One region of the Pseudomonas sp. TMB3-21 genome, then DNA from elsewhere that is predicted to be linked to it. Evidence: predicted binding sites of a transcription regulator. Region 1 holds the regulator's gene; the other holds the start of a gene.

Region 1 (7,785 bases):
CTTGATGATGGTGATGGATACAGCGTTTGGGTGATCTGCCGGATCAAAAGATCGCAGCCTCGGTTCCCTCGACAGCTCCTACAGGGCCTGCGCCGCTTCTTGTAGGAGCTGTCGAGGGAACCGAGGCTGCGATCTTTTCATTCACCTTCGTCAAAATAATTATTGATCAAATTAACCAGGGCTCGCAGCGCCTCGTCGGCTTCCTCGCCTTCGGTACTCAAATGGATCCTGGTCCCTTTGCCAGCAGCCAGCATCATCATGGCCATGATGCTTTTGCCATCTACCGTGGATTCCGGCGTACGACCCACCCGGATTGAGCAATCAGGGAACTTGCCAGCAACCCCGACAAATTTTGCAGAAGCGCGAGCATGCAGGCCCAGCTTGTTGATGATTTCGATTTCCAGAGCAGGCATCGCGATGTGAATCCTTTAGCTGAGGTCGCGGTGGCGGACCTGGACGTTCTTCAGGGTTTTTTGCAGAACCTTACCTAGACGTTCGGTCAGGTAGACGGAGCGATGGTGACCGCCGGTACAGCCAATCGCGATGGTGACGTAGGCGCGATTACTCGCAGCAAAACGCGGCAACCATTTGAGCAGATACGTTGAGATGTCCTGAAACATCTCCTCGACATCCGGCTGAGCGGCCAGATAATCGGCAACCGGTTGTTCCAGCCCTGAATGCTCGCGTAGTTCCGGCTTCCAGTAGGGATTTGGCAGGCAGCGCACATCGAATACCAGATCGGCGTCGACCGGCATGCCGCGCTTGAAACCAAAGGATTCCACCAGAAACGCAGTGCCAGGCTCCGGCTGATTCAACAAGCGGAGCTTGATGGTATCGCGCAGCTGGTACAGGTTGAGATTGGTGGTGTTGACCTTCAGATCAGCGAGGTCGGCAATCGGTCCGAGCAGTTTGGTTTCATCGCTGATCGCTTCGGCCAGCGAGCGATCGGCACTGCTCAGGGGGTGGCGCCGACGGGTTTCCGAGAAGCGCTTTAGCAAGGTTTCTTCGTCGGCATCCAGGTACAGGACATCACACTGGATGTGACGGCTGCGGACTTCTTCGAGCAGTTCCGGAAAGCGCGACAAATGACTCGGCAGATTCCGCGCGTCGATGGACACCGCAACCAGCGGCTGCGCCAGCTCGGTGTGAATCAGCGCCCGTTCGGCCAGTTCCGGCAGCAACCCGGCAGGCAGGTTATCGATGCAGTAGTAGCCGCTGTCTTCGAGAACGGCGAGCGCGGTACTTTTACCTGAGCCGGAGCGGCCGCTGACGATGATCATGCGCATGATTAGTGCCCGTTTTGCTCGTCCAGGACAACCTGATACAAGGCTTCATTACTCGGAGCGCTGCGCAGTTTTTCCCGCACTTCCTTGCGATCGAGCATGCTGGCGATCTGGCGAAGCAACTCCAGGTGAGCATCGGTTGCCTTTTCCGGGACCAGCAGGACAAACAGCAGGTCTACCGGGGCACCGTCGATGGCGTCGAAATCGATGGGGGCTTCCAGATGAACGAGCGCACTGATTGGTGCGGTGCAAACCTTGAGACGGCAGTGAGGGATGGCAATGCCGTTGCCAAAACCGGTGGAACCGAGTTTTTCACGGGCAACCAGAGCCTCGAAGACATCCTGCATTGCCATATCCGGCACTTCGCGGTGGATAAGGTTGGCGATCTGTTCGAGGGCTTTTTTCTTGCTGCCACCCGGCGCGTTCACTTGGGAACGGCCGGGGGTCAGGATGGTTTCTAGTCGGATCATGGATTGGGGGTGTTAACGACCGGTCGCGCCCTGGAGGAGGCTCTGGGTCTTTTCCTTATGCTTTTTGAGTTGGCGATCCAGCTTGTCAGTCAGCAGGTCGATGGCGGCATACATATCCGCATGCTCAGCGTTGGCGACTACTTCTCCGCCGGGAATATGCAGTGTGGCTTCGATTTTCTGTAGCAGTTTTTCGACATTCATCGTGACTTGCACGTTGGTGATCTTGTCGAAATGCCGCTCTAATCGGTCGAGTTTTTCGCCGATGTAGGTGCGAAGAGGTTCGGTCACTTCCAGTTGGTGTCCACTGATGTTGACTTGCATACAGCTTCTCCTTCGTTGCCAGTGCATAAAGCGGCAGGCTGGGTTGCCTGCCACTGGAACGCTGTAACGTGACTCTACATCAACCGCTTGCGTTCGCTCGAAGGCGCGATCCCGAGGGACTCGCGGTACTTGGCGACGGTGCGGCGAGCCACCTGAATGCCTTGTGCCTCCAGTAAACCAGCGATCTTGCTGTCACTCAACGGCTTTTTCTGATTTTCCGCCGCAACCAGTTTTTTGATGATTGCGCGAATCGCCGTGGACGAGCATTCACCGCCTTCGGAGGTGCTGACATGGCTGGAGAAAAAATATTTCAGTTCATAAATGCCCCGAGGGGTATGCATGAATTTTTGCGTGGTCACCCGGGAAATCGTCGATTCGTGCATGCCCACCGCCTCAGCGATGTCATGCAGCACCAACGGCTTCATGGCTTCGTCGCCATATTCCAGAAAACCGCGCTGATGCTCGACGATCTGGGTGGCAACTTTCATCAGGGTTTCGTTGCGACTCTGCAGGCTCTTGATGAACCAGCGCGCCTCCTGCAACTGATTGCGCATGAAGGTGTTGTCTGCGCTGGTGTCGGCGCGACGGACGAACCCGGCGTATTGGGCGTTGACCCTCAGTCGGGGCACCGATTCCTGATTCAGCTCCACCAGCCAGCGTTCACTGTCCTTGCGCACGATCACATCCGGCACGACGTATTCGGCTTCGCTGGACTCGATCTGCGAACCCGGGCGCGGGTTGAGGCTCTGTACCAGTTCGATCACCTGGCGCAGTTCATCTTCCTTGAGCTTCATGCGGCGCATCAGCTGGCTGTAATCGCGGCTGCCGAGCATGTCGATGTAATCGCTGACCAGCCGCTTGGCTTCGGTTAACCAGGGCGTCCTGGCTGGCAGCTGGCGCAATTGCAGCAGCAGGCATTCGCTGAGATTGCGGGCGCCGATACCGGCCGGTTCAAATTGCTGGATGCGGTGCAGAACGGCTTCGATCTCGTCGAGTTCGATGTCCAGTTCGGGATCGAAGGCCTCGAGGATTTCATCGAGGGTTTCGTCCAGGTAGCCCTGGTTGTTGATGCAGTCGATCAGGGTCACGGCGATCAGGCGATCGGTGTCCGACATTGGCGCCAGGTTCAGTTGCCACAGCAAATGGCTCTGCAGGCTTTCGCCGGCGGAGGTGCGGGTGGTGAAATCCCACTCGTCGTCGTCATTGCTCGGCAGGCTGCTGGCGCTAGTCTGGTAAACGTCTTCCCAGGCAGTGTCGACCGGGAGATCGTTGGGAATGCGCTCGTTCCAGTCCCCTTCCTCGAGGTTATCCACCGTCGGGGCGGTTTCCTGATAGGAGGGTTCCGAAACATCGGCGTTGGGCGGCTGTTCGACCTTGTCGGCCAAAGGGTCGGCGTTATCGAAATCGTCGCCTTCTTCCTGACGTTCGAGCATCGGATTGGACTCCAGCGCCTCCTGGATTTCCTGTTGCAGGTCCAGGGTCGACAATTGGAGCAGGCGGATGGCCTGTTGCAGCTGCGGTGTCATCGTCAGCTGCTGGCCCATTCTCAAGACTAGCGATGGTTTCATGGCAGGGGCTTAACACCTTATTCGCCGGCGCGCATGCGCCATCCACTACAGGGCGCCGAAGCGCCAAACTTAAGCAAATTATATGCCTGAAACTGAAGTGTTTGCCTAGAGCGCAGTAACAATAAAACACACAGAGGTGCTCAGTGCTCCAGGCGCTTGGACGACCAGCCAGACACCTCAGCGCTTACAGGCGGAACTCGTGGCCCAGATACACTTCCTTCACCAGATCGTTGGCCAGGATGGTGGCGGGGTCACCCTCGGCGATCAGTTGGCCATCGTTTACGATGTAGGCTGTTTCGCAGATATCCAGGGTTTCACGAACGTTGTGGTCGGTAATCAGCACGCCAATGCCCTTGGCTTTGAGGTGGTGAATGATTTGCTTGATGTCGCCAACGGAAATCGGGTCCACACCGGCGAAGGGTTCGTCGAGGAGGATGAATTTCGGATTGGTGGCCAGGGCACGGGCGATTTCCACGCGACGGCGTTCGCCACCGGACAGGCTCATGCCGAGGTTGTCACGAATGTGGCTGATATGGAATTCCTGCAGCAGGCTTTCCAGCTCCTTGCGGCGCGCGGTCTTGTCGAGTTCCTTGCGGGTCTCGAGAATGGCCATGATGTTGTCGGCCACCGAGAGTTTGCGGAAAATCGACGCTTCCTGCGGAAGATAGCCGATACCGGCCTTCGCTCGACCGTGCATTGGCTGGTGGCTGACGTCCAGATCGTCGATCAGTACGCGACCCTGATCGGCCTGAACCAGGCCCACGATCATGTAAAAGCAGGTGGTTTTGCCGGCGCCGTTAGGGCCAAGCAAGCCGACGATCTGACCGCTTTCGATGGACAGGCTGACGTCGCGCACGACCTGGCGGCTCTTGTAGCTCTTGGCCAGATGCTGGGCTTTCAGAGTTGCCATTAAGGGGCCTTCTGCTCTTCGGTTTTCTTCTTCGGCTGGATCACCATGTCAATGCGCGGACGCGACTCGGTGACCTTGCTGCCCGTAGCGCGACCGGCGCTGGCGAGCTTTTTGTTGGTGTCATAGACGATTTTTTCGCCCTGGGTGATGTTGCCATCCTTGTCGATGACCTTGGCGCGGTCGATCAGCACGACGCGGTCTTGCGAGGCGTGATACTGGATAGTCACCCCGTAGCCCTGCACCGGCTTGGTGTCGCCGGCCGTTTGCAGTTGCTCGAAGTAGGCGAGGTTGCCCACCGAAGTGACCACGTCGATGTCACCGGCCTGGGTGCGGGTCATGGTCACGGTATTTCCGGTGACCTTCATCGAGCCCTGGGTGATGATCACGTCACCCTTGTAGGTGGCAATACCGTTCTTGTCGTCCAGTTGGGCATCGTCCGCCTGGATGCGGATAGGCTGCTGTTGATCGTCCGGCAGAGCCCAGGCGCTCACGCTTCCCAGTGCTGCGCTCAGACCGAGCAAAATAGGGAGAGTTTTAACGAGCCTCATACTGTCCTCTTACGTTCGATAGCAGGTGTATCCTGCTTTCTTTTAAATACGCTTTCATTCCGTTACCAGTCGAGACACCGCCAGCGCCGTCGATTCTAACGGGTTGAGCGGTCTCCGCATATTGCCGCTGCGGGAACACTGTCATGCGGGTGGAAGTAATCAGGGTCTTACGGTCTTTTTCATCAAATCGGGTGATCCGCACCGAATCAATCAGCTCGACCTGAGTGCCGTCCGGGTTGACCTCGCCACGCTCGCTCTGAACATGCCACGGGAACTGGGTGCCGCGATACAGGTTCAAGTCCGGATTGGTCAACAGCGTTACTTCGGTCGCTTTCAAATGCTCGACCTTGTCGGAGGTCATTTCGTATTGCAGCTTGCCGTCCGGCAGGAATTGAACGCTGTGAGCGTTGATCGCGTAATAGTCGATTTCGGTTTCATCGACCTTGGCCACTGGCTTGTCGAGGAAGCGTTCCGGGCTGATGTTCCAGTAGCCGACCGCTGCAAATATAGCGGCGATGCAACTGAACATCAGGGTGTTGCGAAATTTCTTGCTCAGCATAGTTGGCTCACAGGTACGCGGCGTTGGCCGCATCAAGACGGCCCTGGGCGCGCAGGATCAATTCGCAGAATTCGCGAGCGGCACCTTCGCCACCACGGGCCTGGGTGATGCCGTGGGCATTTTCACGCACAAAGCTGGCGGCGTTAGCCACTGCCATGCCCAAGCCGACGCGGCGGATCACCGGCAAATCCGGCAGGTCGTCACCGAGGTAGGCTACTTGTTCATAGCTCAGGTCGAGCTGAGCGAGAAGCTCGTCCAGCACCACCAGTTTGTCTTCCCGGCCCTGATACAGATGGGGAATACCGAGATTCTTCGCGCGCCGCTCGACCACCGGGGTCTTGCGCCCACTGATGATAGCGGTCTGCACGCCGGCTGCCATCAACATCTTGATGCCCTGGCCGTCGAGCGTGTTGAAAGTCTTGAATTCGCTGCCGTCTTCAAGGAAGTACAGGCGACCGTCGGTCAATACGCCGTCGACGTCGAATACTGCCAGTTTGATCTGTTTGCCGCGTTGCAACAGGTCTGCGCTCATTACATTACTCCCGCACGCAGCAAGTCGTGCATGTTCAAGGCGCCGACCGGACGGTCGTCGCTGTCAACCACGACCAGTGCATTGATTTTATGGTCTTCCATGATTTTCAAAGCCTCGGCGGCGAGCATGTCGGCGCGGGCGGTCTTGCCGTGGGCGGTCATGACCTGATCGATGGTGGCGCTGTGAATATCGATGCTGCGATCCAGTGTGCGACGCAAATCGCCGTCGGTAAAAATCCCGGCGAGCGTGCCGTCGGCTTCCAGAATCACTGTCATGCCCAGGCCCTTGCGGGTCATTTCCATCAGCGCATCCTTGAGCAGGGTGCCGCGCTGAACGTGCGGCAGTTCCTGTCCGGCATGCATGACGTTTTCCACTTTCAGCAACAGGCGGCGCCCAAGCGCGCCGCCGGGATGCGAAAAGGCAAAGTCTTCGGCCGTAAAACCACGGGCTTCCAGTAGCGCCACTGCGAGGGCGTCGCCCATCACCAATGCAGCAGTGGTCGAAGAAGTAGGCGCCAGGTTCAACGGACAGGCTTCGTGCTCGACGTGGACGTTGAGATTGACTTCGGCAGCCTTGGATAAAGGCGAATTGGGGTTGCCGGTCATGCTGATCAACTGGATGCCCAGACGCTTGATCAGCGGCAGCAGGGTGACGATTTCATTGGTGGAGCCGGAGTTCGACAGGGCCAGGATGATGTCGTCGCGAGTAATCATGCCCATGTCGCCGTGGCTGGCTTCAGCCGGGTGCACGAAAAAAGCCGTGGTGCCGGTGCTTGCGAGGGTCGCGGCGATCTTGTTGCCGACGTGACCTGACTTGCCCATGCCGACCACGACCACACGGCCTTTGCTCGCCAGAATCATTTCGCAAGCGCGTACGAAATCTGCGTCGATTTGGGGTAGCAAGCCTTGGACGGCTTCCATTTCGAGGCGGATAGTGCGTTGAGCTGACTGAATCAGGTCGCTGGATTGGCTCATGTCTGAAATCGTATAGCCTGATGAAAAGGCGGCGATTATAGCGGCATTAAGTAAAACCCTCACGCAAGTTCGTCAGGCTTTGTCATTCCTTGTTGCGCTTAATACTTTGGTATGAACCTTCAACCCCGTCATGTGGCCGAAGAAGGCGGGCGTAGGCCTTGGGCGCTTGGCCTTTGCGGTGATATAGTTCGCCGCCAGTTCGGCCCGCCCGAATAGCTATGTGCTTTCGCCAGAAAGTCAGGCGTCCGAGTGAGAGGCTGCATCGCAAGGAGTTTAGATGAGTGCCGATAACGCCTACGCGGTCGAGCTGAAGGGACTGACCTTCAAGCGCGGTGCGCGCAGCATTTTCAATAATGTCGATATCCGAATACCGCGCGGAAAGGTCACCGGCATCATGGGGCCTTCCGGGTGTGGCAAGACCACATTGCTGCGGCTGATGGGCGCCCAGTTGCGGCCTACCAAGGGCGAAGTCTGGGTCAACGGTCAGAATTTGCCAAAATTGTCGCGCAGCGATCTTTTCGATGCGCGCAAGCATATGGGCGTGTTGTTTCAGAGCGGGGCGCTATTCACCGATCTCGATGTGTTCGAGAACGTTGCCTTTCCGCTGCGCGTGCATACCG
Region 2 (7,785 bases), 1.1 Mb from region 1:
GTGACGTTGCAGGCCTAACGCGGCGAGCAGACCGATGACGCCAATCGCGAAGTTGACGAAGCTCAGGCCGAACACCCCGCAAACCAGCAGCAAAAACGCCACGATGAACAGCGGCACGGCAATCAGGTGCAGGACCAGATTGGTCGGGTGCTGATGATTGTTCGGGTAAGCTCGCCATTGCCAGGCGGGCAGGTTGGGGTGACGTTTGCCCATGATGTTAATCCTCAATCCATGTTGAACACATGTTTGAAGAATAGGCCCGCCCGATCAGCCCGGCGAATCAAGCTTGGCTATCGAAGTGATAGCGGCCATGGTCAAACTCGATACTGCCCGCATGACCTTCATCGCGAGCAAGCTTTGCTCCCACCTGCATTGAGTACATTCGCAAGAATCAGGCTGAATCGAAGACCGCCATCGCAGGCAATCCAGCTCCCACAGTGGACCGCATTCACCCAGACACCCTCGATCCCTGTGGGAGCCGGGCTTACCCGCGATGAGGCCCTTACAAACGCAGCTGCCCAATTGCCTTGCTCAACTCCCCGGCCAACGCCGCCAACTCCTGACTGGTGGTCGCCGAACTCACCGTCTGCTGCACGGTGTTGTCAGTCACATCACGAATACTCACCACCGCCCGGTTCATCTCTTCCGCCACTTGGCTCTGTTGCTCCGCCGCCACCGCAATCTGCGTATTACTTTCGCGCATCTGCGCCACGGCGCTGGTGATTTCTGCCAAAGCCGCACCCGCCGCCTGCGCCTGTTGCACGCAGTGATCGGCCTTGAAGGAGCTTTCCTGCATGAAGTCCACGGCATCCCGCGTCCCGGCCTGCAAGGCGGACACCATCTGCGTGATCTCGTCCGTCGACGCCTGCACGCGCTTGGCCAGGTTGCGTACTTCATCGGCGACCACCGCAAAACCACGGCCCATTTCCCCGGCACGCGCCGCCTCAATGGCCGCATTCAGCGCCAGCAGATTGGTTTGCTCGGCAATGCTGTGAATCACATTCACCACACCGTTGATCTTCTGACTGTCTTGTGCCAGCCGCTGGATCATCTCGGCCGTCTGCTGCACCCCGGCTGACAACCCGGAAATTGATTGCTGCACCCGACTCACCACCTGCTGACCGCTGCCCGCCAACGTATCGGCCGTCTGCGAAAGGTCCCGCGTGGCGCCGGCATGTTGAGCGATGTGATAAACCGTCGCCGTCATTTCGTTGATCGCGGTGGCGGCCTGATCCGTTTCGCTTTGCTGACCCAGCATGCCGTGGCGCACATCGGTCATGCTCGACGCCAGCCGCGCCGCACCGACATCCAGTTGCCGCGCAGTATGGGCGACGGTGTTGACCACCCGTTGATACCCAGCCTGCATGGCGTTGAACGCGTTCGCCATCTGCCCGACTTCATCCCTGGAGGCCAAAGGCACCCGCGCCGACAGATCACCGGTTTGCTCGACATACAGCATCACGTCTTTCAACGTATTGAGCTGGCTGAGCAGAAAACGGATCAACAGCTGCGAAGCCCCGAGCATCGCCAGCATCAGGATAAACACGGCCACTGCGTAATTCGCCAGACGCTCCGTGAATACCTGAACCAGGCTCGGACCCTGGGCAATCACCGCGACCTGTTGGCCGTCTGCGCGTTTAAACACTTGCGCGCCTATTACCGGGCTATCGCCGAACAACGGCATCGCCTCCAGTTCGACCCAGCCACCGGAATCCTCCAGTGCCAGCAACGGTTGCCCGTTCAACATGGGCGCCTGCCCGTGATTGAAAACCACCACGTTCTGCGCTTTAGGCAGTGCTTGACCTTGCGGCCACGCGCCCAACAATCGCGCCTGCGACTGGGCCGAAGTTTTCAACGCCTCAATGCGCGCCTGTTGTTCAAGCTGCACGGCATACAACACCAGCAACAGCGTGGTGACGAAAGCGACGGCATTTACCGCCCAGAATTTGTACTTCAACGAGATGTTGCTAAGCCAGGCACCCATGTAGGTTTTCTCTGATAGCGGAAACAGCATTGGCAAGGTGCCATCATTGTGCCGCTATCGAATCAGCTGGATCTTGATGTGGGTCAAGATTCCCCACAGCAGCCAACCCCGGGCGGAATGCGCTATCCTGCGCGCCTTCAAAATTCCCTCGCTACAGGATCCATCGCCATGAAAGCCGCACTCGTCGAACTCATCACAAAAATCAGCTCCGGGTGCATGAGCGATGAAGAAATCGCCAAGGTCGCTGACGAAGCGGCACAGGCCTACGCGGACCCTGCGGCTTTTCTCACAGCCAATCCGGACATCAACTACGACGAGACTTTCCCGATTCCGTTGGGCGAGTGGGTGGTAGTCGGCAGCCTGCCGGAAACCGTGCTGTTTCAAGCCGACACTTACATGGACCTGTTCGCGCAGATCGTTGCCTCGTTCGGCCCGGGCGTCGATTTCAATATCAAGCCCAAGCAACTGGCCAAGACAGAAGCCCTGACGGCGTTGAACCGCATCCAGGTGCAGATGGGCAGCATGAACAAGGAAAACGGCGGCTACACGCTGATGAACTTCAGCCAGTTGCTCGACGACGAACTGCAAGTGGTGCTGGTTTTCGGCAATGACGTGCCGCGCGTGCTTGAGCTGTGCGCCGAAGTCGGCATCACCGCCGCGCCATCGCTGGAAGCGTTGAAAGTGGCGATTCACGTTTAATGGAATAATACGGAACCCTGACATTCGCCGACTATCCTAAGAGGGCACACCACTTATAGGGAGCGACACCATGGGTTCCACGTTCAACGGCCTGATTGGCCTGATCATTCTTGCTCTGGATATCTGGGCAATCATCAACGTACTGAAAAGTGGCGCTTCCACAGGCATGAAAATCGTCTGGGTACTGCTGATCCTGCTGCTGCCAGTCCTCGGCCTGATCATCTGGGCCATCGCCGGCCCACGCGGTAACGTGCGGATCTGACAAGGTTCCCCACACGCCACCGACCTGGTCTGACCCCGATCTGTAGGAGCTGGCTTGCCAGCGATAGCATCACCGCGGTTATTGAGATGCACCGCGCCGATCCCATCGCTGGCAAGCCAGCTCCTACAAGTCAGTGTTTGTCGGACCAGCATTATGTTCAGCACCTACAAGGGATGACGCGGACCCTGCAACTGAGGTTCGACCTGTCATCTTCCGCGACGTAGAATGCGCGCCTTTCCCGGGCAATCGAGCCGATCGATTGGCCATCATGGGCGGGTAACCGTCCGTTGCCACCGCATTCATCGGAGCACTTCCCATGAGCACCACCCCGACCAGCGAATACCTGGAAACCCTCTACGAAGGCTACGGTCAGCGTTTTCGCATGGAAAAACTGCTGCACGAAGTGCGCACCGAACACCAGCACCTGGTGATTTTCGAAAACCCGCGCATGGGCCGGGTCATGGCGCTGGACGGCGTCATCCAGACCACCGAAGCCGACGAATTCATTTATCACGAGATGCTCACCCACGTGCCGATCCTCGCGCATGGCACGGCCAAACGCGTGTTGATCATCGGCGGTGGCGACGGCGGCATGCTGCGTGAGGTTGCCAAACACGGCGGCGTCGAGCACATCACCATGGTCGAGATCGACGGCACGGTGGTCGACATGTGCAAAGAGTATCTGCCGAATCATTCCAAGGGCGCGTTCGACGATCCACGCCTGAACCTGGTAATCGACGACGGCATGCGTTTCGTCGCGACCACCACTGAAAAATTCGACGTGATCATTTCCGACTCCACCGACCCGATCGGCCCGGGCGAAGTGCTGTTTTCCGAGAACTTCTATCAGGCCTGCCGTCGCTGCCTGAACGAGGGCGGCATTCTGGTGACCCAGAACGGTACGCCTTTCATGCAGATCGAAGAAGTCAAAACCACCGCCGGACGCCTGCGCAGCCTGTTCCCGGACTGGCATTTCTATCAGGCCGCCGTACCGACTTACATTGGCGGCTCGATGACGTTTGCGTGGGGCGCGACCAACACGTCTTACCGCAAATTGTCCCGCGAAACCCTGCAACAGCGCTTCGCCGGCAGCGGCATCATCACCCGCTACTACAACCCGGAAATCCACATCGGCGCCTTTGCCTTGCCGCAATACGTGCTGCAGGCGGTCAACAAACCAAGTAACGACTAAGTTGTTTCTGTAGGAGCCGGCTTGCTGGCGATGCAGACGCCTCGGTCTGCCAGCCACGCTGCGATTATCCGATCGCTGGCAAGCCAGCTCCTCCACGTTTTTCATGGCAGCACAGCGCAATCCCGTTGAACGATCACACGGTGCAAAAGTCCAGATAGTGGTAAGCCCACTTGCGGGTTTTATCGAGGAGGCACCGATGCAACAGTGGACAGTCACTTACGTGGATGATCACGGCGAAACAGTCGAAGAAATCTTTGAGTTCGAAGAGTGCCCGGACAAAGAGCAAGCCGCCGCATTGCTCAAGGAGCGGCTTTTCCCTGTCGCCGCCAAACTGGATCTGAACGATCTGGAAGGGCGCACCGACGACGCCAGCGTAAAAAGTCTCAAAACCCAGAACAGCATAGAAATCCTCGGCATTACTCCCGTTACTCCCGTCTAATATCCCCCGTGGCACAATTTTGAAACACCAGGCCTTGGCAGCAGCTCGGACTTGCGGCTACTCTGCAAGCGAGATCAGCGAACGGATCGCGCTAAGGTCTGGTCTTGTCAGCTACATGCTTGCTTCCCGGCGGTAACGTGGTTACCGCTTCACTCGCCGCCAGCGGCTGCGCAGTTGGGAATACGGAAAGTCTATCCATCAGTGTGAGGGGGACGATTCATGAGCACAGCCTATCAAGAAGACATCAGCAGCAACGTGCTGCGCCGCATGAAAGAAGGCGGTTTCGATTTTTCCCGGTTTCATCCCATCGAGTTCTACGCCATTTTCCCGGACGAGGAGCGGGCACGCAGGGCGGCAGGTCACTACAATGGCGAATCCATGAACGCACAGATCAGCGTGCGCGATGACGGCGCGTGGTATCTGGAACTCAGCAAAGTGATGTCCGCCACTTATGACGGCATCGGCGATTTCGAGCAGGATTTCGAGGCCGTGGTCGAGCCTTTGGGCGGCATCATCGAAGGGTGGGGCGTCAAGCAGGAGGTCCGAGGGCGACTCGCCTGACATCATGAACAGCGACAACATCCGCTAATGGCTAACCTCCGGGTTGGCCATTTTTCGTTCAGGTGCGCTGAACGTAAGACGTGCCGAAAGCTTGGGCAAAAAAAAGCCGCCTGAGCGGGCGGCTAAAAGGGAAGTTTGGGCAGATTTCCTGCGAGTGCACGGATTATCCCCACTCGCATCCACCCTGAGAAATCGCCTCTGACTATGTCGCTGATAGCCTTTACCCCGCCTTGCAATGAGGCGCAGCTAATCCAGTGCGAGCGCTTAGCGCACAGAAACGGTGCGGCCTGTTTAAGCCGATTACGCAACCGATTGATACCAAAGCGATTCTGCCGATGGCACGGGCCTTGCGATGGCTTACGCGTCCGGGTGACAAGGAGCACGGTATGATCCGCACCTATTTTGATGAGATGTACGATGCCGGCGGCCAGGTCCGCCCGCATTATCGGGAGTTTGCCCGTTGGCTGGCGGACACCCCCGACGAGCTTCTGGCCCAACGGCGACGCGAAGCCGATCTGCTGTTCCATCGCGCCGGCATCACGTTCACGCTCTACGGCGACGAGCAGGGCACAGAGCGGCTGATCCCGTTCGACACCATCCCGCGCAGCATCCCGGCCAGCGAGTGGCGAATCGTCGAGCGCGGCTGCATTCAGCGAGTCAAGGCGCTGAACATGTTCCTCGCTGACCTCTATCACGAGCAACGCATCATCAAGGCCGGCATCATCCCGGCGGAACAGGTCCTGGCCAACGAGCAATATCAGTTGGCGATGCAGGGGCTGGATTTGCACCGCGACATCTATTCGCACATCTCCGGCGTCGATCTCGTACGCGATGGCGACGGCACGTACTACGTGCTCGAAGACAACCTTCGTACGCCCAGCGGCGTCAGTTACATGCTTGAAGACCGCAAGATGATGATGCGGCTGTTCCCCGAATTGTTCTCCGCCCAGCGCATCGCGCCCATCGACCATTACCCGAACCTGCTGCTCGACACCCTGAAAAGCTCCAGCCCGATCGACAACCCGAGCGTGGTGGTGCTGACGCCGGGTCGCTTCAACAGCGCGTTTTTCGAGCATGCTTTTCTGGCTCGGGAAATGGGCGTGGAACTGGTGGAAGGCGCCGACCTGTTTGTTCGTGACGACAAGGTGTTCATGCGCACCACGGACGGCCCGAAAGCGGTCGACGTGATCTACCGCCGGCTCGACGATGCCTTCCTTGATCCATTGGCGTTCAATCCCGATTCGATGCTTGGCGTGCCGGGGCTGCTGTCGTCCTATCGCACCGGCAACGTCGTGCTGGCCAATGCTATCGGCACCGGCGTGGCGGATGACAAATCGGTGTACCCGTTCGTCACGGACATGATCCGCTTCTACCTCGACGAAGAGCCGATTCTGAAGAATGTGCCGACGTGGCAGTGTCGTAATCCCGCCGAACTTTCCCACGTGCTGGCCAACCTTCCGGACCTGGTGGTCAAGGAAACCCAGGGCTCCGGCGGTTACGGAATGCTGGTAGGGCCGGCGGCGACGGCGGCGGAAATCGAATCGTTTCGACAGCGGATCAAGGCCAAACCCCACGCGTATATCGCGCAACCGACGTTGTCGCTGTCGACCTGTCCGACCTTTGTCGAAAACGGTATCGCGCCGCGGCACATCGACCTGCGTCCGTTTGTATTGTCTGGCCGCGAAACCCGGGTTGTCCCCGGCGGCCTGACCCGTGTCGCCCTGCGTGAAGGCTCCCTGGTGGTGAATTCCTCCCAGGGCGGCGGCACCAAGGACACCTGGGTGGTCGAGGATTGAAGGAAGCCTGCCATGTTAAGTAGAACTGCCTCGGATTTGTACTGGATGTCGCGTTACCTGGAGCGGGCGGAAAACCTCGCGCGGATGCTCGACATCAGCTATTCGCTGTCGCTGATGCCACAGGATGGTCGCGGTGACGGCTTGCACGAACTCGCCATGCCGTTGCTGATCACCGGCACCCTCGAGGATTACCTCGAGCGCCACGGCGATCTGCATGCCGAACGCCTGTTGCATTTCTTTGCTTTGGACGCGGCCAACCCGGCGAGCATCTACAGTTGCCTCGGTTCGGCCCGCGCCAGTGCACACGCGGTGCGTGGGCGAATAACCGCCGACATGTGGGAAAACATCAACGCCACCTGGCTGGAAATTCGCGGGATCGCCGATCAAGGCTTGAGTCGCTACGGCATGAGCCGTTTTTGCGAGTGGATCAAGGAACGTTCCCACCTGTTTCGTGGCGCGTCCTACGGCACGATCATGCGCAACGATGCGTTTCGCTTCATTCGCCTGGGGACGTTTATCGAAAGGGCGGACAACACGCTGAGACTGCTCGATGCGCGCTACGAAATGGCCGGCGATCAGGCCGAAGCGGTCAGCGATGGCACGGCTCACGCGTATTACCAGTGGAGCGCGTTGTTGCGAGCCTTGTCGTCCTTCGAGGCCTATACCGAAATTTACCGCGACGCCCCCGGCGCCCGGCATGTCGCCGAATTGTTATTGCTGCGCGCTGACGTGCCGCGTTCGTTGCGCGCCTGCACCGAAGAGATCGACCAGATTCTCGCGCAGCTGCCCGGCGCCAACGGTCGACCTGCGCAGCGTCTGGCGGCCGAGATGGACGCACGCCTGCGCTACACC

What was found. The regulator sigma-54, encoded in region 1, starts transcription at its own class of promoters, with help from an activator protein. The targets are predictions, from matches to a motif close to ANTGGCATNNANNTTGCTNT.
Region 2: the regulator sigma-54 is predicted to act here: its motif matches at 5,472-5,491, upstream of ACYZTS_RS23825 (circularly permuted type 2 ATP-grasp protein).

The regions. Positions count from the first base shown of each region.
Region 1 covers NZ_CM142718.1:646,375-654,159, reverse strand. Annotated here, with positions in the region: gene ACYZTS_RS03150 (ZIP family metal transporter) at 1-34, shown strand, start outside; gene ACYZTS_RS03145 (HPr family phosphocarrier protein) at 138-413, opposite strand; gene rapZ (RNase adapter RapZ) at 429-1,286, opposite strand; gene ptsN (PTS IIA-like nitrogen regulatory protein PtsN) at 1,289-1,753, opposite strand; gene hpf (ribosome hibernation-promoting factor, HPF/YfiA family) at 1,766-2,074, opposite strand; gene ACYZTS_RS03125 (RNA polymerase factor sigma-54) at 2,149-3,642, opposite strand; gene lptB (LPS export ABC transporter ATP-binding protein) at 3,827-4,552, opposite strand; gene lptA (lipopolysaccharide transport periplasmic protein LptA) at 4,552-5,100, opposite strand; gene lptC (LPS export ABC transporter periplasmic protein LptC) at 5,087-5,659, opposite strand; gene ACYZTS_RS03105 (KdsC family phosphatase) at 5,667-6,191, opposite strand; gene ACYZTS_RS03100 (KpsF/GutQ family sugar-phosphate isomerase) at 6,191-7,165, opposite strand; gene ACYZTS_RS03095 (ATP-binding cassette domain-containing protein) at 7,443-7,785, shown strand, end outside.
Region 2 covers NZ_CM142718.1:5,238,150-5,245,934, reverse strand. Annotated here, with positions in the region: gene ACYZTS_RS23860 (Mpo1-like protein) at 1-213, opposite strand, end outside; gene ACYZTS_RS23855 (methyl-accepting chemotaxis protein) at 503-1,984, opposite strand; gene ACYZTS_RS23850 (hypothetical protein) at 2,153-2,683, shown strand; gene ACYZTS_RS23845 (PLDc N-terminal domain-containing protein) at 2,754-2,945, shown strand; gene speE (polyamine aminopropyltransferase) at 3,262-4,137, shown strand; gene ACYZTS_RS23835 (hypothetical protein) at 4,334-4,576, shown strand; gene ACYZTS_RS23830 (ribonuclease E inhibitor RraB) at 4,796-5,137, shown strand; gene ACYZTS_RS23825 (circularly permuted type 2 ATP-grasp protein) at 5,524-6,933, shown strand; gene ACYZTS_RS23820 (alpha-E domain-containing protein) at 6,946-7,785, shown strand, end outside.